DNA from 3 places in the Coprobacillus sp. AF33-1AC genome. Region 1 is predicted to be linked to each of the others. Evidence: riboswitches for the same ligand, from Rfam matches in the RefSeq annotation. Region 1 holds a riboswitch; each other region holds the start of a gene.
The links. Region 1 has a riboswitch for thiamine pyrophosphate ahead of thiC (phosphomethylpyrimidine synthase ThiC). Riboswitches for the same ligand answer to the same signal wherever they lie in the genome.
Positions count from the first base shown of each region.

Region 2: it holds a riboswitch for thiamine pyrophosphate, as region 1 does, so the genes downstream of both, thiM (hydroxyethylthiazole kinase) here and thiC (phosphomethylpyrimidine synthase ThiC) in region 1, are expected to answer to the same signal.
Region 3: it holds a riboswitch for thiamine pyrophosphate, as region 1 does, so the genes downstream of both, DWZ53_RS09945 (ECF transporter S component) here and thiC (phosphomethylpyrimidine synthase ThiC) in region 1, are expected to answer to the same signal.

Region 1 is NZ_QRQB01000001.1:89,560-97,734, forward strand. Features, by position in the region: gene DWZ53_RS00455 (uracil-xanthine permease family protein) at 1-1,365, opposite strand, end outside; gene DWZ53_RS00460 (hypothetical protein) at 1,429-2,076, opposite strand; gene thiC (phosphomethylpyrimidine synthase ThiC) at 2,137-3,447, opposite strand; TPP riboswitch at 3,503-3,613, opposite strand; gene DWZ53_RS00470 (GGDEF domain-containing protein) at 3,763-4,734, shown strand; gene DWZ53_RS00475 (ROK family protein) at 4,737-5,627, shown strand; gene DWZ53_RS00480 (GNAT family N-acetyltransferase) at 5,680-6,126, shown strand; gene DWZ53_RS00485 (hypothetical protein) at 6,230-7,207, shown strand; gene DWZ53_RS00490 (C40 family peptidase) at 7,188-7,901, shown strand; gene DWZ53_RS00495 (GTP 3',8-cyclase MoaA) at 8,024-8,175, shown strand, end outside.
Region 2 is NZ_QRQB01000002.1:34,404-42,578, forward strand. Features, by position in the region: gene DWZ53_RS01400 (HAD family hydrolase) at 1-492, opposite strand, end outside; gene thiD (bifunctional hydroxymethylpyrimidine kinase/phosphomethylpyrimidine kinase) at 579-1,361, opposite strand; partial or broken gene thiE (thiamine phosphate synthase) at 1,422-2,033, opposite strand; gene thiM (hydroxyethylthiazole kinase) at 1,990-2,808, opposite strand; TPP riboswitch at 2,854-2,959, opposite strand; gene DWZ53_RS01415 (AEC family transporter) at 2,997-3,908, opposite strand; gene DWZ53_RS01420 (hypothetical protein) at 4,032-4,325, shown strand; gene DWZ53_RS01425 (GGDEF domain-containing protein) at 4,400-6,586, shown strand; gene DWZ53_RS01430 (ABC transporter ATP-binding protein) at 6,589-7,266, opposite strand; gene DWZ53_RS01435 (ABC transporter permease) at 7,268-8,175, opposite strand, start outside.
Region 3 is NZ_QRQB01000031.1:360-8,534, forward strand. Features, by position in the region: gene DWZ53_RS09940 (acetate/propionate family kinase) at 1-907, opposite strand, end outside; TPP riboswitch at 1,016-1,114, shown strand; gene DWZ53_RS09945 (ECF transporter S component) at 1,144-1,665, shown strand; gene DWZ53_RS09950 (DUF402 domain-containing protein) at 1,758-2,291, shown strand; gene tsaE (tRNA (adenosine(37)-N6)-threonylcarbamoyltransferase complex ATPase subunit type 1 TsaE) at 2,294-2,770, shown strand; gene tsaB (tRNA (adenosine(37)-N6)-threonylcarbamoyltransferase complex dimerization subunit type 1 TsaB) at 2,739-3,344, shown strand; gene rimI (ribosomal protein S18-alanine N-acetyltransferase) at 3,335-3,778, shown strand; gene tsaD (tRNA (adenosine(37)-N6)-threonylcarbamoyltransferase complex transferase subunit TsaD) at 3,780-4,802, shown strand; gene DWZ53_RS09975 (redox-sensing transcriptional repressor Rex) at 4,804-5,433, shown strand; gene asnS (asparagine--tRNA ligase) at 5,492-6,877, shown strand; gene DWZ53_RS09985 (metallophosphoesterase) at 6,976-8,175, shown strand, end outside.

The DNA.
Region 1 (8,175 bases):
TAATATCAATGATACAACAAAGACCCCAGCAACAGCATTACCATTAAAGATATCACCGATTTCATGAGGAAATGCTGAAAAGAAGTTACCAGATGTTTGTGTTAATCCAACACCAATACAAAAGGCAAGAGAAATAATAATCATAGTGCGATCATCAAATTCAAGTGCTTTTAACATTTTAATTCCTTCAAACATAATTGATCCAAACATCATTACAGTACAACCACCCAATACTGCTTGTGGTAGCGAATTAAAGAAGGCACCTAATGGTGGGAAAAGAGATGCTAAAATTAAAATAAGCGCACCCATTAAAATTGTAAAACGATTGATAACACCGGTCATTGTTACTAAACCTACATTTTGACTGAATGATGTTAAGGGAATACAGCCAAAACATCCAGAAATCGTGCTTGAAAAACCATCAACAGCTAAAGAACCTTGTAGTTCTTCCGTTTTAATATCACGATTTAAGGCACCCGTACAAACGGCAGTTGTTGCACCCGTTGTTTCGGCTGCTGAAACTAAAAAAACAATGGCAATAGTTAAAAAGGCACCTAAATTAAATACTGGTGGGTGTTTTGTAAAGAAAGCCAGCTTAGGAATACTAAAATAACCAACTTGAGATATTGTTTTATTGATATTACTAAAATTAATAAGTGGAGCAATATTCATAACTGTAAAAATAATTGATAAAATATAACCACTTACTAAACCAACTAAGATGTTTAAATTTTTATATACACCTTTTAATTTATATCTTGAAATAAGACATACAATCATTGTAAAAAAACCAATGACAATATGATACCAAGCCCCAAAATCTTTAGCACCATTACCACCACCCCAGGAATTCATACCAACAGATAGTAATGATAAACCGATTGCTACAACAACACATCCTGAAACAACTGGAGTTAAAAATCTTTTCCAGTATTTGGCGCTAAGACCTACGAAGCCTTCAAAGATACCACCTAAGATAACGGCACCAATCATTCCTTCATAACCTAATTTAGAGTTTGTGCAAATAACAAGCAGACTACCTAAAAAAGTAAAACTTACTCCCATAACAATAGGAAGTTTAGATCCAATTTTCCAAACTGGATAAAGTTGCATAATTGTACCAATTCCAGCGACAAACATGGCGCATTGTAAAATTTGGGTGATTTCTGCACCTGTTAAATGTTGTCCGGTATTTCTTGTGATGGCTGCGCCACAAACAATTAATACAGGAGCTAAGTTTGAAACAAACATGGCTAAAACATGTTGTAACCCAAAAGGAATAGCTTTGCTTAAAGGAACTTTACCATTTAGCTTATAAATATTTTCTACGTGAGTAGAAGTAATCATTGTTTCTTTATTTTCCATATTCTCTCCTTATCGATAGGATTATAGCATACTTTTATTTTATAAATAAAGAAGATTATTTCGTCATTTGATATGATAGTCTAAGCCATCAAAACTTAAAATGGAAAAGTGTAGATAATAATGGATATAAATGATTTTCTTCTTTTTGTTTTTTAAAGTTAACTGATATTGATTAGTATCAATAATTTTATATGATTCTATTTTACCTAATAATTTTTCAACGATTTTAAGGTAGTCCTGTAAATTATCTTGTTTAGCTAATAGATAATCTACTTTGTTATCGAATATATAATGAAAATAGGGTGTTTTCTTTTGATAAATAAAGTAATCCGAGGTATCAATAAGGTCATAATCTTTATTTTTCAATACAATACAATTTACGTAGGACTTTGTAAAATATAGATAATTTGTTTGTTTAAATTGTATATAGAAAAAACCAGAAAGAATAATAGATATAATAAGACTTGAACAAAGAATTCGAGTATAGTGTTTTTTTACAAAAGGGAAAAGATAACTTAGGATAATAACAAAATAAAAGATGAAGACATTAAAATTGAAGATTGTTAGATAATGCCTTTTGTAAAAGGCGTAAATAAAAAAAGGCAAATAAACAATAAGAATAATATTGCCGTATTTATCATGAAGATAACAATATAAATCATCAAAAATGCTTCTTCTAAAAACCCATCTTCTTCTATATCTGTCTTTCATAAAAACACCCTCCTTAATCAAATTTTATAATGATTATAAAGAGGGTGTCAATGTCATGAGTTATAGTATATCAATGTAATCGCCAGCTAAAGCTTTGTTGATACTGCGTACGGCACAAAATTTACCACACATACTGCATGTATCACTGTGGTCTTCTTCTGGTAAACGACTATCTCGAATTGCTTTAGCGGTTTGTGGATCCAAAGCGCAGGCAAACTGTGCATTCCAGTCTAATTTTTGACGAGCAGTTGCCATTTTATCATCTTGATCTCTGGCTCCAGGAATCCCTTTAGCAATATCAGCTGCATGTGCTGCAATTTTTGAAGCAATGATTCCTTGTTTTGTGTCTTCAAGATTTGGCAAGGCTAGATGTTCGGCAGGAGTGACATAACATAAAAAGGCTGCACCACTCATTGCTGCTACTGCACCACCAATGGCTGCTGTAATATGATCATAGCCAGGAGCAATATCAGTAACAAGTGGTCCTAAAACATAGAAAGGTGCTCCCATACAAATGGTTTGTTGAATTTTCATGTTTGCAGCAATTTGATCTAATGGCATATGTCCTGGACCTTCAACCATGACTTGTACGTTATGATCCCAAGCTCTTTTTGTTAGTTCTCCTAAACGAACAAGTTCTTCTATTTGACATACATCACTGGCATCAGCTAAGCAACCTGGACGGCAAGCATCGCCCAAAGATATTGTAACATCATATTCTTCACAAATATCAAGAATTTCATCATAGTATTCATAAAAAGGATTCTCATTTCCTGTCATTGACATCCAAGCAAAAACAAGACTGCCTCCACGAGAAACAATATTCATTTTTCTTTTATGCTTTTTAATTTGTTCGATTGTTTTTTTAGTAATTCCACAATGAACAGTAACAAAGTCTACGCCATCTTGAGCATGCAAACGAATAACATCAATGAAATCTTTTGCTGTTAAAGTAGCTAAATCTCTTTGATAATGAATAACGCTATCATAAACTGGAACAGTACCAATCATAGCTGGGCATTCATTAACTAGTTTTTGTCTGAATGGTTGTGTATTTCCATGACTTGATAAATCCATGATGGCTTCTGCTCCCATATTAACGGCACTCATTACTTTTTCCATTTCAAGATCATAATCTTTACAATCTTTTGATATTCCTAAGTTAACATTAATTTTAGTTTTTAACATACTACCAATCCCTTCTGGATTAAGGCAATGATGCTTTTTATTGGCTGGAATGGCAATTTTTCCTTCAGAGACAAGTTGCATAATTTGTTCAACAGGTCTTTTTTCTTTTTTTGCGACAGCTTCTATTTCTGGAGTGATTATTCCTTTTCTCGCAGCATCCATTTGGGTTGTATATTTTTCCATTTTATCCTCCTTCTTCATGTAAACAAAAAGCAAGGCTACCAAAAGATAACCTTGCAAAACATTTTTGTTTGATCCCTCCGTTGGCATTATCCAAATCAGGTTATGGGTCGAAGTGAGATTACACTTCCTCTCAGCTAACATCTCGTTGGCTCCCCCTTGATATTTACATGTTTTCTATATTTTATCATGTGTTCTTTGGTTAATCAATTTATTATCGATGATATTATTTTTTTGTTATGGAAATACCTATTATTAACAAAAAGAAACGGTTTACATTTTAGCTTTTTAAAGATAAAATTATAATGGTGATGTGGAATGGAATTTGAAGAATTGTTTACGAAATTAAAGATGGATCCTAAACACTTAATTGAGACATTAGTGTGTGCAAAAGATCAAAGCGTTATTCTTTTTAAGAATACAAAAAGTGAAATTATTTATGTTAATGAACAGTTTTATAAAAAACACCCTCAATTTACTGATTGTCGAGATGATGTTATTGGAAAAACTGATTTTGATTTATTTCCTGGATCGGATCATGCAAAACAAGCATATGAAGACGAACAAAAAGTCATGCAAACAGGAAAGTCAATTAATTTAATTGAGACTGAGGGTAAAGATAGTCAAGGTAGAACAATGATTGCTCATACTAGAAAATATCCTTTAAAGGACGCTAATGGAAAAGTGGTAGGGGTTTTTGTTATTACCGAAGATATGACAAGTGATGTTGCTACTCTTAGAGAAAATCAGGAAAAAGCAAAGATTTTAACACAACTTAATATTGAGTTATCTCAAGAAAATGCAACGGACACTTTAAGTAAATTATATAATCGTCGTTTTATTCATGCTGAACTTGATCGTTTACAAGATGAATATGTCTCAAAAGGAACGCCATATTCTCTTATTTTAATGGATTTAGATCATTTTAAAAGTATTAATGATACATATGGACATAGTATAGGTGATGAAGTCATCCGCTATATAGGAAGTGTTTTAAATAATATTAAAAGACAGCGTTATCCTTCAATGGAAGGATGTCGTTATGGTGGTGATGAATTTTTAGTTATTCTACCTGCTTATGAAAAAGCAGGGGCTGTATCTATTGCTAAAGATATAAAAGAAGCGTTCGATAATTCGAAATTACATGTTGGAAAATTAAATCAAAAAATATCTGTTAGTATGGGTGTAGCGGGAATTAAAGATGATGAAACGATAGAAGTGGTATTGAATCGTTGTGATCAGCGCTTATATCACGCTAAAAACTCAGGAAGAAACCAAATAGGAGTATAAAAATGAATTATTTAGTCTTAGATGTTGGGGGTAGTTCAATCAAATATGCCCTGATAGATGAAAAATTGAATATTAAAAATAAAAACAGTGTGCCTACACCAATGGATACACTTGATCATTTTATTGAAACAATTGGTCAAATATATGACCAATACAAAGATCAAATAAAAGGAATGGCGTTAAGTATGCCTGGTGTTATTGATCCTCAAAGAGGTTATCAATATACAGGGGGTTCTTTACGATATATTGATAAATTAGAGACAGTTAAAGTTTTACAAAAAAGATGTCCTATTCAAATAACAATTGGAAATGATGCAAAATGTGCTGCTAATGCAGAAATTGGTTATGGTAATTTGCAAGATATTCAAGATGGTGCAGTTGTTATTTTAGGTACAGGAATAGGTGGTTGTTTAATTAAAGATCATCAAGTTCATACTGGACGCCATTTTAGTGCAGGAGAGTTTTCGTTTATCAAGACGAATGCAACTGATCCTTTAACATGGAATTGGGCTTGGTCTACACGTAATGGCATTCAAGGACTGTTAGAAAGAGTACAGGAGAGTTTACATACTGATGAACATTTAACAGGTATTGAAATTTTTGAAAAAGCAAACCAAGGCGATGAAAAGGTCATTGCTGGTATTGATGCTTTTGCAAAAGAAGTAGCTACACAAATTTATAATGTGCATATTATTTTCGATTGTGAGAAAGTAGCGATTGGTGGCGGAATTAGTGCACAACCATTACTCATTGATTTGATTCAAAAAAATTTAAATAATATTTTTGACCATTTAGGATTTGATATTGCGCGTCCTGAAATTGTTCCATGTCATTTTAGAAATGATGCTAATTTAATAGGTGCTTTATATCAACATCTACAAACATTTAAATAAATGACTCTGTGAGTCATTTTTCTTTATAATATTTTTTAATTGGTTTTAAATAATGAATGAAAGGGAAAGAGTAACCATGATATGTCAAGCAACGATGGATGATTTAGATGAGATTTATCATCTTATCTGTTTATTAGAAAATAAAAAAATGAATAAAGAACATTTTAAAAAATGTTATCAAGAAGGACTGGAAAATAGTGATGTACTCTTCTTGGTTGAAAAAAATGAAAAAATAGAAGGATTTATAAGTTTTTATATTCATCATTATCTCCATCATCATCATGATACTGGAGAAATTGTTGAACTAGTTGTTTTACCTGATCAAAGGAATAAAAAAATAGGACATCATTTAATTGAAGCCATTATTCAATATGCAAAAAGTAGAAATCTTGAACAAATTGATTTATCAACTTCAACATATCGTCATGATGCACATCGTTTTTATGAGAACCATCATTTTGAAAAATCACATTATAACTATACATTAGATATTAAATAGATGTATTTTGTTACAGCGAAAGTAACAAAATTTTACAATGACCTGTGATATAGTATTTTTAATTTATAAAGATGGACATAGATTATATATGGAGTGATTGAAATTGAACTTTAATAAAAGAAAATGTAACTTGATAAAATTTGTTGTCTTTTTTTCTTTGATTGCTGTAATAACACTTAATACTACATTTGCTAGTGAAAGTGATAAAATGACGCAAGCTGAAAGAGAATTGTCGTCATTGACTCAAATTACCGAAGATGACATTAATCAAAAAATGTCACAATTTTCAAAATACTACATAGAAAATGAAAAGAAAACCGCAGCTGTTATGAATGAAATCAACGATGATTTTATCAATGAACATTCTTATTATCAATATCAGCTTTCTAATAAAAGTTATGAACAAATAAAAAAAGAATGTAGAGTGATACCAGATCCAACAATGAATACTATTTATGCAAAAGATTATTCATTACCTACTTATAGTTATCATCATGAAAAAATTTCAAAAAAACAACTTACTAAAAAAATAATTTATGATACACCAATATATAATACACAGCTTACTCATAACTATTGGAAAGAAGCTTATAGTGCTTATAAAACTTATAGTCAATATGATGAAAAGTCAGGACTTAATGATAATGAAATATTTAAAAATTACTTTTCTCAATTTTTAAATTCATTAAAAAATAAAGATGAGTTTTTTGAAACTTCTATAAAATCACATGTCGATAATATCTATTATCGAGTGAATGGACAAACAAAAGAAGAAACAACTCAAGAAGCATTTGAAAATTATAAAAATGACTTATTAACACAAAGCAAAGCACAAGCGTTGTTGGATGAATACAATGAAAAATGTAAGGTATATAAACACAATTATTTATCACAAGTAGGTTATGAAAAGTATTTAAGATCAATTAATAATACAAAAGATACTTGGAAATTTAGTGAATATTGTCGTCTTGCTAGAAAAGGACTACTAGCAGGTATTCCAGAATATCCTACAAAACCTCATCATTATACTCAGTTGAAAACACAGGCAAACAAGATATTAGATGAACAAGATATTAGATGAAGTAGAATGGCACCAACAAATAACGTATACTTTATGTCAAAGTGAAACACCACAAATGATAACTTCATTAAATGCGTTTAAAACGCCCAAAGATAAAATATTATCTTGGACATATACAACATTAGATTCATTATATAAAAAAGATATCTCATTTAATGAGCCTGTTTTGACAACTGAAAATAAAAATACATATAATGATATTTTAGAAATTGATTATGATAGTCAATTTGTTGATCAAAGAAATACCATTATTAATTCATTGAAGAGTAAACTTGCTGAAAAATATAAATTAAAAGATTTTGGTGATAAGATTAGTGAAAATGCTCAATCTAAGTTAGGGTGTCGTTATTATTGGGGAGCGACAGGCGAAGATATGTTTGATTGCTCAGGTCTTGTTTATTGGGTTATGAATCATAGTGGTATTAAAATTGATCGTTTAACAGCAAATGGATATGCCTCTTTAGGTACAAAAATTAGAGATATTGATGATATGATTCCAGGTGATGTTATTGCTTTGGGTAATGAACAAAGTTATGGACATATTGGTATTTATATAGGAAATAGTAAAGTAGTAGAAGCAATGGGTGAAGGTGAAACTTGTAAAGGTAATCATCCTCAACACGTTGTCAAGATAACAGATTTAACTCATTTTATACATGAAGATAAAAAATATGAAATAAGAAGATTATTTTAAATAATCTTTTATAACAAAACGAAAATTCAACAAATTATTTTTGATTTGTTGAATTTTTTTTATTTATCGTTTAAATTATTAGGTGATGGTTATTCTTGAACGAGAATAACGGAAGGAGCACTATGAAGGATTCATTTCAAAGAGAAATAGATTATTTACGCATATCGATTACCGATCGTTGTTATTATCAATGTTCATACTGCAAAGTTGATTACCCATCTCATTTATCTCATCATGATATTTTAAGTTATGAAGATCTCATTAAGATTGTTAA
Region 2 (8,175 bases), on a different contig from region 1:
TTCTATTTTGTCTTTATCTTGATTTGTTACATTTGCTTCTATTTTCAATGCTTTTTTTAACACTTCATCACGATTAAACTTTGTTGTAAATAAATCATCATTATGTCTTAAATTAACAAAAAATTGATAAAGTTCTTGATGACGAGGATCAATATAAAGATGATTGGCTGTTGCAATCATATAATCACATTTTAACTCTTCTAACATCTTTACTGTTTGCATAGATAAATCATAATCCATTCTATTTTCATAGATTGATTGTCCATCAATTTCTACATATGCACCATTAGTAAGAATATAACCATCAAATGTTCCATCACACCATTTATCTTCTAACATAGCTTTAGGTCTGCCACTACAGATAAATAATTTATGTCCTTGTGCTTTAAGTTTCAATAATTGTTCTTTTACTCCTTGAGGAATGTCCATAATTCCTGCTTGCGACCATATTAATGTTCCATCAATATCAAAAAATAATACTTTTTGTTTCATACTTTCACCTCAAAAAAAGTATATCATAATGTTTTTTTATCTCTTTATATTTTCTAAATTAAAAAAACAAGATAAAAATATCTTGTTTATTTTAATTTATATCCATGGTCCATAGGTCCTTGACCACTACCCAAATCTAAATTTTCTTGTAAACATCCAGAAATATAATCTTTAGCTTTTTTGATTGCATCATGTAAGTTATCACCTTTGGCTAAGTTAGAAGCAATGGCACTTGATAAAGTACATCCTGTCCCATGGGTATTTTGGTTATCAATTTTTTTCCCTTTAAACCATGTAAAGTGATGACCGTCGTATAATAAATCATTAGCGTCATTAATTTGATGTCCACCTTTAACTAAAATGGCACATTGATATTTTTCACTCATAATTTGAGCTGCTTTTTTCATATCTTCTTCATTTTTAATTTCTATATCAGACAAAATCATTGCTTCGGGAATATTAGGAGTGAGAACTGTTGCTAAAGAAAATAAGTAATCTTTAAGTACGTTAATTGCATCATCATTAAGTAATTTTGCCCCACTGGTTGCTACCATGACGGGATCAATCACAATATTATAAACGGGATATTGGTGTAATTTATCAGCAATAACCTTAATGAGTGATCCTTTGGACACCATACCTATTTTTACTGCTTCAGGATAGATATCTTGAAAAATACTATCTAACTGTAAAGCAAGAAAATCAGGTGTCACATCTAAAATACCGGCTACTCCTGCTGTATTTTGAGCAGTTAAAGCCGTAATCGCACTCATACCATAAACATGATGTGCTAACATGGTTTTTAAGTCTGCTTGAATGCCTGCACCACCACTACTATCACTTCCAGCTATTGTTAAAGCACTATGAATTTGGGGATGAACAATTCTTTGTGTTTTTTGTTTTAAAATTTCACTACTACCTTGAATATCATCACTCGCAAAAATAGCACTGACAATAGCGACACCATCAATACCACTACCGGTTAATGATAAAATATTGTGTTCATTAATACCCCCAATGGCTACAACAGGAATATCAATTTGTTGACAAATCTCTTTTAATGTTTTTAAAGAAACCGCATCAGCATCATCTTTAGTTGCGGTTGTAAAAATAGCACCAACACCTAAATAATCTGCTCCCCCATCATAAGCCATCTTAGCTTCATTTAAATCATGAGCCGATACACCAATAATCTTATCAGGTCCTAAGATATCTCTTGCCTTCTTTAAATCTAAATCATCTTGACCAATATGTACACCATCAGCATCAATTTCCTTAGCTAATTGAACATCATCATTAATAATAAGTGGCACTTGATATTGTTTACACAATACTTGAATTTGTTTTGCTTCTTGTAAAAAAGATTCATGATCTAAATCTTTTTCACGAATTTGTACCATTGTTGTTCCCCCTTTAAGGGTTTGTTCTACCTGTTGATACAAAGTTTGATTTTTTAACCATCTACGATCAGTTACCGCATATAATAATAAATCATTCTTATTTAATTTCATATTTAGCTCCTGCTTGTAAAATATATCCATCCATATGATTCACTGCATCAATAATACGATTACGATAAGTGGCATTTCCTTCAAATGACTGTAGATGTGTTTTAGCGATTTCACCTGCTAATCCCATTTGGCATACTGCTGCGACACATGCTTTTAATGGTGTTTTAGGATTAGCTGTAATATAAGCTGTCATTAACCCTGATAATTGACATCCAGTACCTGTAATCGCACTCATTTCTTTTTCCCCGTTATAAATAACATAACATTCTTTTCCATCACTTACTAAGTCAATTGCTCCTGTGACAGCGATAATGGCATTCATTTTTTGAGCATATTCTTTTACGAAAGCAACGTTTTGTTCTAGGTTATCTTGAGTAACGGCATCCATTTCACTCGCATCTACACCATGGGTATTTCCTTGGTTTAAAGCAAGTGTTTTAATTTCTGAAATATTTCCTCTAATAACTGAAAATTGAACTTCTTCGATTAATTTTAGTGCAGTTTGAGTTCTTAAAGTACTGGCTCCTACTCCTACTGGGTCTAATAAGACAAGATGATTTAATTCATTTGCTTTTTTTCCTGCCTTGATCATAGATTGAATTGTTCTATGATTTAAAGTTCCAATATTAATATTTAAACCATTACAAATGGAAGTAATTTCTTCGACTTCCCCTTCATCATCAGCCATAATAGGGCTTGCCCCTACAGCTAAAATCATATTGGCCACATCATTAACAGTTACATAATTTGTAATGTTATGAATAAGTGGTCTTTTTTTCTTTACGTTTTCTAATTGTTCTTTCATTGTGTTCTCCTTTTATTTATAAAAAAACAGAGAACCTGAAAAGAATCTCTGTCCTATGTATCGTTCCTACGTTGGCATTATCCAAATCAGGTTATGGGTCTAAGTTTACAACTTACTCTCAGCCTGTCTACAAGCTCCCCTGTTTATTTATATTGTACTCTTATTATAGGGGCTTTCCCTTATTTTGTCTAGGCACCCAAGATAAATAACATGATAGGAATTGTTATCAATGATAATAATGTAGAAAGAGCAACACCTGAAGAAGCTACTTGAACATTACCATTATATTCATTTGCTCCCATGGCTACCATTGAACCTACTGGCATACCGATTGAAATAGTTGCAATTTTAATAATCATCATATCTTGCGTTAAAAAACTTGCGAGAAAGAAAACAAATAGGGGTGCTGCGACTAATCTTAACACTGTAATAAAATATAAACTTTTATCTTTTAGTACCTCAAGTATTGGATAATCACCAATAGATGCACCAATAGAAATCATAGATAGTGGGGTAACAAGTGAACCAACAAAGTTAAGAGATTCACTTATAGGGGTTGGTAATGAATAGGCTGTAAAATATAATACTATCGCTAAAATAGATGAAATGACACCTGGGGTAACCAATTGTTTAATTTCAAATTTAAAATCTCCTTCACCATCTTTAGCCAGTAAATAAGCTCCCAGTGTAAAGAATAAAAGATTATAAGGCATATGGAGTAATGTATTATAGAATACAGCTTGATTGCCAAACATTGATTGTAAAATAGGCAAAGCCATAAAACCACAATTAGAAAACATAAGCATACAAATATATGTTTTTTGATAATCAGCTTTTAATGGTAATACTTTAACTAAAATAAAACTAATAATGGGCATCGCAATATAGATAACTAAACCTACTGTTAATAATTCTATCGCTAAATGATTATTTCCACTTTTCATTGAAGCAACTGATCCAACAATTAAACATGGATTGGCAATTTGAATAATTAAAGAAGAAATACTTTTATTTACTTTCGTATTTAAAATATCTTTTTTATTTAATACAAAACCAATAATAATCGCAAAAAACAATTTACACATTGTATTTAAAATCATGATTTCCACCCCACTAATAATTTTTTATTACATTATAACTAAATTGTAAATTTATGTAAATAATTGAGTCATGATAAGCATAAATTCTTTTAGTTTGTAAAAAATAAAAGAGGAGGTGAGAGAATGAAACTTTGTTTAACATCTGGTAATTATCATGTTTTTTCATTGATGATTCAAAATCATCAAGATTCCCGTATTAAAATTAAAAACAGTTATCAATTAGATTATGATCTCATTTTAGAAATTGATACGACTTTAAAATTAGAACATGTTCTATCTATTTTAAAGCATGAATTACGTTATTCTCCTTTTATGTATCTTTGTCCTTTATTTCAACTAATCCCTTATCATCAAAGAGCTAAAATAGGTCTTCAAATTCCTTCTTTAACATCTAAAAATCAACTTGCTTTTCAATAAGACTTACTCGTGTAAGTCTTATTGTGTAAGCGCTTAATCAGTGGTATAATAGTGGTATTCGGAGGTGATTTAAAATGAAGAAACGTCCTCGTGTTGGTCTCCTTATTTGCTCAGATTCTCATTATTTATCTGAGATAACACGTGGAGCCCATGCTGCCTGTCTTGAAATGGATGCTGATTTTATCATTTTAAATGGTGGAAAGATAAAAGAAAACCAAGAACTTGATCATTATCAAAAATCTATTGTTTATCAATACGCTAATGTTATGGATCTTGATTTTTTATTAATTCCCTATTCATCAATATGTCCAGAAAATAATGATATAGCTAAAGCATTTTTAAAATCATTTGAAGTACCTATTATTATTTTAAATCAACCTTCACCACTATATAGTTCTGTATCATATAATAATTTTTCCGGAACCAAAGAAGCTGTTGATTATATGATTGAAAATTGTGGATGTCTTCATCTTGGGATGATCAGTGGTAAAAAAGACTCACATGGTTCTATTGAAAGGGTTGAAGCCTTTAAAACCTCTTTAAAAAACCACACTTTGGCTATTCAAGATGATGATATTCTTTATGCATCCGATTATACGAAAAATCATAATGAACTTATCCGCAACTGGCTTATTTTACATCCCTATATAGATGGGATTATGTGTGCATCTGATGAACTGGCACTTTGTTTGTATCAACAGGTTAATGCTGTGACAAATAAAAAGATTGGTCGAGATATCTTTATTTGTGGCTTTGATGATGAACCTATTGCTGCTCATTGTATCCCTTTATTATCTTCATGCCACACTGATCCTTCTTATTTAGGTTATATGGGAGCGATTGAGGGATTATCCACTTTAAAAAAAGATAAACACTTTCATAAAACAATTGATACGTTCTTTATTCCTCGAGAATCTGTTGGTTATAATGCGCAAACTGAAGATTATTTATATCGTTTTTTACTTGATTGTAAAGAATCTCACTTACCAGTAGATTATGTCGCTAGTGGTATTACTAATTATGTATTTGATAATCGTTTAGTTTATCATTTGCCAATTAAAGATAATGTCAATCAATTATTTACTTTATTACTCACTGTTCATGAAGATCAGTTAGTTGATACTTCAACAAAAAGAGATATGAGTCAAATAATTGAAGGTATTTTTACTTATGATTTACTTAATTATATTGATATTGAAAGGTTTTTAAGTGCAACTTCTTTTGTTTTAGATTGTTATCATTCACATCAAAAAAATGTTCATCTCTTTTATCGAAAAATCTATTCAAAAATCATTACTTCTTATCATATGATTATTTCTAAAAGAGAATTACATTATCATGAAGAATTTACTAATTTAAATAAAGTAAATCGTGAAAGCGCACTGGTGAATAAATACAATCATATTTTTGATGTACTCGCTAATAACTTACAACATTTTGGTGTAAAGAATGCGAAGTTATATCTTTATCAAGAAATGATTCCTTACTATCATAATAAACCATTTGAGCTACCTGATAAGGTATATTTAAAACTTAAAATAGAAAATCAACAAGTGATACCTTGTTCTCAACAAGCTTATTATCTTCATAATATATTTAATGATATTAAACCTTATCAGTTAATTTCTGCTATTTATTCTAACGACTATCAAATTGGTTTCTTTATTTCAGATTTATCTTTAGATCAATCTGAATTGATTGATTATATTTCAAGTCAAATAGGTTCTTCTTTGCATTTCTCTGCTGCAGTAAATAAATTAAAACAATTCTCTACTACTGATACGCTTACTGGTTTATTAAATCGTAGAGGTCTTATAGAATCTGCACATCGTCTTTTAAATTCATTAAACGAAAAAGAAAATGCTTATTTCTTTTTAGCTGATATTGATCGACTTAAATATATTAATGATAATTTTGGACATAAATATGGTGATGAAGCCATTAAAGTAGCAACACATATTATTAATCGTATTTTTAAAGATAATAGTGTTATTGGTCGTATTGGTGGTGATGAATTTGTAGTTATCTTTAAATGTGCAGGAACATCATTTATCAATCACTTTAAACAGACAATTGAAGATGTCACCTTAAGTGAAAATCATCATCATCATTTACCTTTTAAAACAACTGTTTCTTATGGTATTTCAGTCATTGATGTTAATCATTCCCAATTAGATTTAACCCAAATGATTAATGATGCGGATGCTTTAATGTATGAACGTAAGAAAAAGAAAAAAATGAAAAATCCTATAACAAATTAAGCTTATTGAAAATAATCAATAAGCTTTTCATTTTTTATTTTTAATTGTTGATCACACATTGAAGCTAATGTGAGTGAGTGACTAACAATAATCACACATTTATTTTCTTGATGTGCTAATTCAATAAATAATTTCATGACTTCTAATGCATTATCTTCATCTAGATTACCAGTAGGTTCATCAGCTAATATCAAATCAGTATCCTTGACAATCGCTCTAGCAATAGCGACTCTTTGTTGTTGTCCACCTGATAATTTTCTCACATCTCTTAAAGCCATATCTTTAGAGATTCCTAATTGATCAAGTATTTGTAAGCAATACTCTTTTTTATTTTTTATTTTTTTATGAGCGATATCTAAAGCTAACATCACATTATCCAAAGCATTCATATAATAAATAAGATTATAAGACTGAAATACGATCGTCATTTTTTCTTTACGATACTTAGTTAAACCTATTTGACTTATATCTTCTTGTTTATATAAGATTTTTCCTTCTTGAGGACTATCTAAACCTGAGGCTAATGCCAGAGTTGTTGTTTTCCCACTCCCACTAGATCCCACTATAGCATAGACCTTCCCTTTTTCAAATGAATAAGAAGTATCTTTTAAAACAGGATGATCATCTTGTCCATCAGGATATGAATAACTTACATTTTTGAATTCTAATAAAGATTCCATACTATCCTTCCTTTCTCGTTAGTATTTCTCTTGGTGAGAGTCTTAATATGTAGGTTGCTGGAACAATGATTGAAACAACACATACTGCTCCAGTAATCGCAAATAATTCAATGACATTATCTGATGTAATGGATACATCCAGTTCTTTTTGTTGATCTTGTTTATTATTATCCATATGTTGAGGACCACCATTTTGTTGAACAGTTTGACTACTTTCCATGACTTGATAAATAGAATTGGCTGCTACTTTACCAGTACCCAACGAAATAACAATGGCTATCACTGCAATCACTAATATTTCTAATAATTGTTGTAAGATAATTTTAACCTTAGTTTGTCCAAGTGATAATAAAACACCAAATTCATAATAACGATTTCTAATCGTTAAAGCTAAAATTAAACATAAAATAGCACTTCCTCCAATAACAATAATCCATACAAATAACTGAGCATAAGATTTCATATTTTCTAATGAAGAAGCATTTTGTTTATACATTTGATCATTTGTTTCTAAAGAATAAGTATTAAAATCAATACTTGTTTTCTTTTTAGCTAATTTAACAAAACTATCTGCATTTTTAGGATCATCTAAATAATAAGTGGCTGATGTTAAATTCTCACTACTATTAGATAAGGTTTGTCCTACAGATAAACCGGTATAAATGGTATTAACAGGATTATTAAAATGAGCATCTCCTATTTGCATATTGTCTGATGATTGTATTTCATAAATACCTATAACTGTTAATTCTTGACTTATCTTTTGATCATTCACTGTTGTATATACTGTAAAAGTATCACCCACACTTAAGTTATTATCACTTGCCAGATTCTTTTCAATTACACAGTTTTGACTACTACTATCCTTTGCAGTGAGTAATCTACCTGATGTTAACTTGTATCTTTCAT
Region 3 (8,175 bases), on a different contig from region 1:
AGAAAATATCTAATGCTAATTGAGCTCTTTCGTTACCATTAGCAGCTGCATTTTGTACATCTCTAAAGTCACTAGACACACCAGATACACCTAGTAATCCAGATTCTTTATTTAACATACGAATAACTTCTTTCATATCTAATCCAACTTCTTCGATTAAATAGTCGATTACAGAAGGATCAACATCTCCTGAACGTGTTCCCATCATGATACCAGCTAAAGGAGTGAATCCCATAGATGTATTGATTGATTTACCATCTTTAACAGCACTTAAAGATCCACCAGCTCCTAAGTGAGCAACGATAATACGTGAATGTTCTGGATTTCCCATCATTTCACGACAACGTGAAGATACATAGAAATGACTTGTACCATGAGCACCATATTTACGTACTTTATTTTCTACATAATATTTATATGGAATTGGGTAAATATAACTTTTTGGTTCAAGTGTTTGGTGGAATGCAGTATCAAATACTGCAACTGCACCAGCGTTTGGGATAGCTTCTTTAAAAGCATAATATCCAGTTAAGTGAGCTGGATTGTGTAGAGGTGCTAATGATTTTAATTCATCAATTTTTGCTACAACATCTTCATCAATGACAACTGATTGATCGAAGTATGCACCACCTTGAACAACACGATGACCAACACCTTTGATTTCATTTAAATCATGAACGATTTCTTTTTTGATTAAAGTATCTAATAAAAGTTGAACAGCAACTTTATGATCTTTAATAGGTAAGATAGTTTGTTCTTTTTCTCCGTTATATTTAATAGTAAAAATAGAATCTTCTAAACCAATTCTTTCAATTACTCCAGAAGTGATAACTGATTCATCATCCATTTCAAATAATTGGAACTTTAATGATGAACTCCCTGCATTTACAGAAATAATTTTTGCCATATTTTTATAAAGCCTCCTTAATATATCGCTATTATAACACCATTCCTTAAAAAAACTATATAAAATAAACAAGATTTTATTGTTTTTATTGATAGTCAGTATATAATGGTTACTAGCCGGGGGCGCATGTGCTGAGATAGGTGAAAACCTTGTCCCTTAATATCTGATCTGGGTAATACCAGCGTAGAGAGAGCATCATGAATATATCTTTACTCCGGCAAGAAGGAGATAAAATGATGAAAAAAGAATTTGAATTAAGTACGAGAACCATGACTTATATGGCAATTTTCGCGGCATTACAAATTGTACTTGAGTATTGTACAAAAATTTATGAAATGCCAAAGGGAGGAAATATTGCTTTTTCATTGGTTCCAATTTTTTTATGTAGCTATTTAATGAATTGGAAATACGGTGTTGTTGTTTCTTTAGTAAGTTTAGGTGTACAATTTGCTTTGGGACTTGCTGTATTTTATGGTCCTTTATCAGTTATTTTTGATTACATTATTCCAATGGTATTAGTTGGTATGACAGGACTGATTCCTTTAGCACACTATAAACAATATGAAATTCCTGTAGGAATCATTGTGATGTGTGTGTTAAAAACAATTAGCCATTTACTTGCAGGGTGGTATGCTTTTGCAACACCATTAAAAGGAAATCTTACATATAATTTACCATACAATATAGGAACACTTATTGTTTGTTTTATATTATTTATGATTTTATATCCAAGATTAAAAAAAACTGTTCGTTTCTAAAATACTCTTATTAATAAGAGTATTTTTTTATGTCTTTCATTCAATTTTAAATTTGTGTATAATGATAATGTTATTAAGGAGATTAGAAGTATATGGATAATACTATCGTAGGAAAAAAAGTACTGATACATAGTTACAAACATGATGGTAGTATTCACCGTTGTTGGTCTAAAGGTCTTGTATTAGAAGAAACGGATGACCATTTTATTGTTATTAATAATAGAACATTAGTAACGGAATCTGATGGAAGAATGTGGCATACAAGAGAACCGGCTATTTGGTATTTACCTAAAAATAAATGGTATAATGTCATTTGTATGATTAGAAAAACAGGTGTTTATTATTATTGTAATATTGCTTCACCTGCATTATATGATGGCGAAGCATTAAAATATATTGATTATGATTTAGATTTAAAGGTGTTTCCAGATCATAATTATCGTATTCTAGATGAAGAAGAATATCGTCAACATGCTAGAATGATGGGATATAGTGAACGATTAGATGAAATTTTATGGAAACAACTAGATGTTTTAATTGAAGTTGCTAAAGCACAAAAAGGACCATTTAGTGAATCATTTACTAAAGATTGGTATCATTTTTATCAAGATTTAAAAGAGGGATAAATATGAAAGCAAAAATAAAATTAGATTGTCAAGAAGATACAATTTCTTTAGGAAAAATAATTGGTAAGTTAGTTAAAGCACATAGTTTAATTACTTTAAGTGGTGATTTAGGTGCTGGTAAAACAACTCTAACAAAAGGAATTGGACAAGGATTGGGAATCAAAAGAGTTATTAATTCACCAACTTTTACTATTTTAAAACAATATCAAGGACGTTTAAATTTATCACATTTTGATGTCTATCGTCTTGAAGGACAAGATGATGAATTAGGTTTTGAGGAGATTTTTGATAGTGATGATGTATGTGTTGTCGAATGGTCACAATTTATTGAAAATATTTTACCTCATGAACGTTTAGAAATTATTTTGAATCATGAAGAAAATGGACGTACATGTATTATGCATCCAATTGGTCAAAGATATGAAGAATTGGTAAAGGAGATAATAAATGAAAACAATTGTAATGGATACATCGAATAAATATCTTGTTATTGCATTGTATGATCAAGGACAATGTTTAGATGTAATTCAAGAAGAGGGAAATCGACGTCAGTCAGAATATGCTATTGTTTATTTGGGAAAACTTTTAAATCGTCATCATTTAAAGGTAAAAGATTTTGGCGAAATGATCATAACAATTGGTCCTGGTTCTTATACTGGTGTACGTGTTGCTTTAACAATTGCTAAGACATTAGCTACAACTACATCTATAAAGATTAAAACAATTTCTTCTTTAAAAGCTTATGCAGGATATGATGAAGTAATAAGTGTATTGGATGCTAGAAGTCATAAAGTGTTTGTGGGTGTTTATCAAAATGGTCATGATTTAATTAAAGAAAAGATGATTGATATTGATGAATTTGATCAGTTAATGCAATTATATCCAAATTTTAAGGTTGTAGGAGATTGCGATTTAGTTAATCAAGTGCAAAGTGAAGTTAATTTAGCACAAAATATGTATCAATTAGCTAAAAGTGAGTCTTATGTAGAAGATATTGATAATTTAGTACCTGTTTATTTAAAATCAGTAGAGGCTAAAAAAATATGCAAATAAGAAAAATGAAAGTGGATGATCTTGATGAAGTTACTTATTTAGAACAACTATTATTTTCATCACCGTGGTCTAAAGAGGACTTTATTTATGAAATAAATACGAATCCTTTTGGACATTATGTTGTTATTGAAAATGAAAAACAAATTGTTGGTTATTTAGGAATGTGGCTAATGGGAGATCAAAGTCAAATTACAACAATTGGAGTAAATCAAGAAATGCAAGGACAAGGCTATGGAAGTCAATTAATGCAGTATGCCATTGATTTAACTTGTCAAAGAAAATATCATAATATTAATTTAGAAGTGCGTGTATCTAACATGGGTGCTATTCATTTATACGAAAAATATGGTTTCAAAAATGTAGCGTTACGAAAAAATTATTATGAAGATACACACGAAGATGCTTATTTAATGATTAAGGAAATGGAGGTATAGTATGTCACTATTGTTAGCTATAGAATCAAGTTGTGATGAAATGGCTATGGCTGTACTTAAAGATCAAAGAGAATTTTTAAGTAGTGTTGTTGCCAGTCAAATTGATATTCATGCAATGTACGGAGGCGTTGTGCCAGAAATTGCAAGTCGTAAACATGTAGAATGTGTTTCGCTTGTGTTGAAGGAAACTTTACAACAGGCTCATGTTACAATGGAACAGATTGATGCGATTTGTGTTACTAAAGGTCCGGGGCTTGTAGGATCATTGCATATTGGATTACAAGTTGCTAAGACTTTAGCATTAGCCTTTGATAAACCGCTTATAGGAGTTCATCATATTGCAGGACATATTTATGCCAATAATTATGAAAAAGATATTGTTTATCCGGCACTATGTTTAGTTGTGAGTGGCGGACATACAGAGTTAGTTTATATGAAAAGTCCTTTTTCATTTGAAGTGATTGGGGAAACACTTGATGATGCGGTTGGTGAGGCATACGATAAGGTTGGTAGAGTTTTAGGACTTCCTTATCCAGGAGGACCAATTATAGATCAATTAGCCTTTCAAGGTAAACCACAATATACTTTGCCAAAGCCATTAGATGATGATAGTTATAATTTCAGTTTTAGTGGATTAAAATCAGCAGTCATTAATTTGGCACATAATATGACACAAAGGCATGAAGAAATGAATCATGAAAACTTGGCTTATAGTTTTCAAAATGTTGTTGTTGATGTTTTAGTAAATAAAACAATAAAGGCTGCTAAAGAATATCACGTTAAAGAAATTATGCTTGCTGGTGGGGCAAGTGCAAATAAAGGTTTAAGACAAAAAATTAAAGAAGAAGTTGACAAGATGCCAGGGGTGATACTTTCATTGCCACCAATGTCATGTTGTACAGATAATGCAATGATGATTGCTTTAGCAGGGAAAGTTATGTATGATCATCATTTGTTTAGTGATTTGTCATTGGGGATTAAACCTCATCTTGATTTAGAATTAGAATCGATTGAGGAGGAATAATATGGATAAAAAGATTTCAAAAGCAACAATGTCACGTTTTCCGGTTTATTTAAAAGCTTTAAGAAAAATGCAACATGAAGGAAAAGAAACGTGTTTGTCAAGTGAATTATATGAAACAACTGGAATTCAAGATACAACTATAAGACGAGACTTTACATATCTTTCAAAGACAGACAATTTTGGAAGACGCGGTAAAGGATATGATGTTAAACATCTTATTGATGGTTTAAGTGAAGTGCTTGGATTAGGTCTTGAAGAACCTATTATTTTAATTGGGGTTGGTAATTTAGGAAGTGCTATTTTAAAATATAATCGTTGGCAATATACAGTTGGTAAAATTGTGTGTGGCTATGATATGGATAAAAATAAGGAAGGGGAAAGATTTGGTGTTAAATTAAATCATATTGATGATTTAGAAGCTACTTTTCCTAAAGATTGTAAAATTGCAATTTTAGCTATATCAGAAAATGTGCAAAATACAGTAGATCGCCTTATGGATTTAGGTATTAAAGGAATTGTGGATTTTACACATAGTCATTTTACAGTACGACCAGGAGTAGAGGTACAAACGGTTGATGTTGTTGTAGCAATACAAGAATTAATTATAAAAATGCATTCAAATGATCAATAATGATTGATAAAGTGTGATTAATGTATATAATTAGTAGATAAGTTATAGGAGGGGACATATGTTTGAATTTATTACAGTAAGAGAATTATTTGAAATGTTTCTTGATGGTGATCAATCTCAATTAGAAGGAATTGAGTATGTTGAACTTCAAGGATGGGTTCGTACAAATAGAAATAATGGAAAAGTTGGTTTTATTGCTTTAAATGATGGAACTTATTTTAGAAATTTACAAGTTGTTTATATAGAAGAAGGGTTAGATAATTATCAAGAAGTGGCACATATTTCGACTGGTAGTGCTATTAAAGTTCTAGGTAAATTAAAATTAACACCTGAAGGAAAACAACCATTTGAAGTAGAAGCAACACAAGTTACAATTGAAGGAACTTGTGATGAAGATTTCCCATTACAAAAGAAAAGACATTCTTTTGAATATATGAGAGAAATACCACATTTAAGACCAAGAGCAAATACGTTCTATGCAATTTATCGTGTACGATCAGTATTATCAATGGCTATTCATGAATTTTTCCAAAATCAAGGATTTGTTTATGTTCATACACCAATTATTACTTCTAATGATGGTGAAGGTGCCGGAGAAATGTTTAGAGCAACGACAATTGATAATACAGAATTTGATAAGGATTTCTTTGGAAAGGAAGCATACTTAACAGTAACTGGGCAATTACATGTTGAAGCTTTTTGTATGGCATTTAGAGATGTTTATACATTTGGTCCTGCATTCCGTGCAGAAAATTCAAATACATCAAGACATGCAAGTGAATTTTGGATGATTGAACCTGAAATTGCTTTCGCTGATTTAGAAGATGATATGGATTTAATTGAAGATATGGTTAAATTCTGTATTGATTATGTATTAGAAAATGCTCCGGAAGAAATGAAATTCTTTGAATCAATGATTGATAAAGAATGTATTAAACGTATTAGTCATGTAAGAGATAGTGAATTTAAACGTATGACTTATACAGAAGCTATTGAATACTTAGAAAAAGCTGATGTTAAATTTGAAAATCCGGTATCATGGGGTATGGATTTAAATTCAGAACATGAACGTTATATTTGTGAAAAAATAGTAGGTGGTCCCGTCTTTTTAACAGATTATCCAAAAGAAATTAAAGCATTCTATATGCGTTTAAATGATGATGGAAAAACTGTTGCTGCTTGTGATTTACTTGTACCAGGAATTGGGGAATTAGTAGGTGGTTCTCAACGTGAAGAAAGATATGATGTTTTAGAAAAGATAATGGATGAAAAAGGAATGGCTAAAGAAGGACTACAATGGTATATGGATTTACGACGCTTTGGTGGATGTAAACATGCAGGATTTGGTCTAGGATTCGATCGTTTCTTAATGTATTTAACAGGAATGCAAAATATTAGAGATGTTGAACCATTCCCAAGAACACCTAGAAACCTTAAATTTTAATAGTTGAAGATAACATTGTTATCTTCTTTTTTATTCAGTTATAGAAAATAGGTTATCTAAAAAGTGAGATGGTGTATAATGTTTAAAGAGGTGAGAATATGAACTCATTAGATCTTTTAAATATTTATTATAATTTTATTTTTAATTACAATGAAATTTCATATAATCGTGCTTATGAAGATTTCCACACAACAGAATGTTTGAAAAAGTGGTTACAATCTTTTAATATTAATTTAAGTTTTTTCAATCAAGTAGATAATGAAAATTGGCAAATGTTTAAAAGGGCAAAATCATTAAAAAATGCTGATTTTTTATTTAAAACTGATTATGATCAGGAGTATAAATCTTTTTATCAAAAAGAAATAAGAAAATATCAAGTTGCTTTCTTACCGGCAATAGGGGATGAATTGTCAAAAAAAATAATTGATCGAAATTATGCATTAAAATATCAAAATGACTCTATCAGAGTTTTTTGTATTGATAAATTGGTTAAAAATAATGATTTTTCATTTTATGGACCTTTTCAATTGTTTTTAAATGCTTTGTTTCAAATTGATAATTGGCCGGGTATTTTTGTATTCAAAGAGCATTTATGGAATTTTATTCCTGTGAAAGATGAAAATGATATTCAAAATGTGTTTAAAAGAATTGAAAATCATACTATTTTTGATGACTTTAATTTTAATCATAATGATGGTTACTTCGTTCAGTTAAGTGATTTACACCTAGGAACAAAAAAGACGAATGAGGGAGTTGAGGTACTAAATGAAAGTTTAGATGAACTCTATCAACATTTGTATAGCCAACACCAAATAAAATATTTGATTACTGGTGATTTGATGAATTCACCAAATCGTAAGAATATGTATTTAGCTTCACAATTTATGAACCGTTTAAAAAAACAATATCATGGTGATGTAACATTTGTACTAGGAAATCATGATGTTATTGTTCATGGGTTAAATATTTTTAAAAAGCAAAAAGCAAAAGTTGTTGCTTATTTACTTGGTGAAAATATTAAGGTTTTAGAGCAAGAAAAAATAATAATTATTAAAATTGATTCAACCTCTGAAGGTAATTTGGCTCGTGGCAAAGTTGGTAAAATTAAATTAGATGAAATAGAGGAAGAATTAGCTTCAATTGAAAATTTAGATCAGTATACTTTGATAGCTATGATGCATCATCATTTAATTCCTATTAAAAAAGATGATTTTTTAAAGATTAAATGGAATGAAAAATTATTTATGGGTAAGCTGATGGATAGTTCAAAAGCTCTTGTTGATGCTAAAGAAGTTATT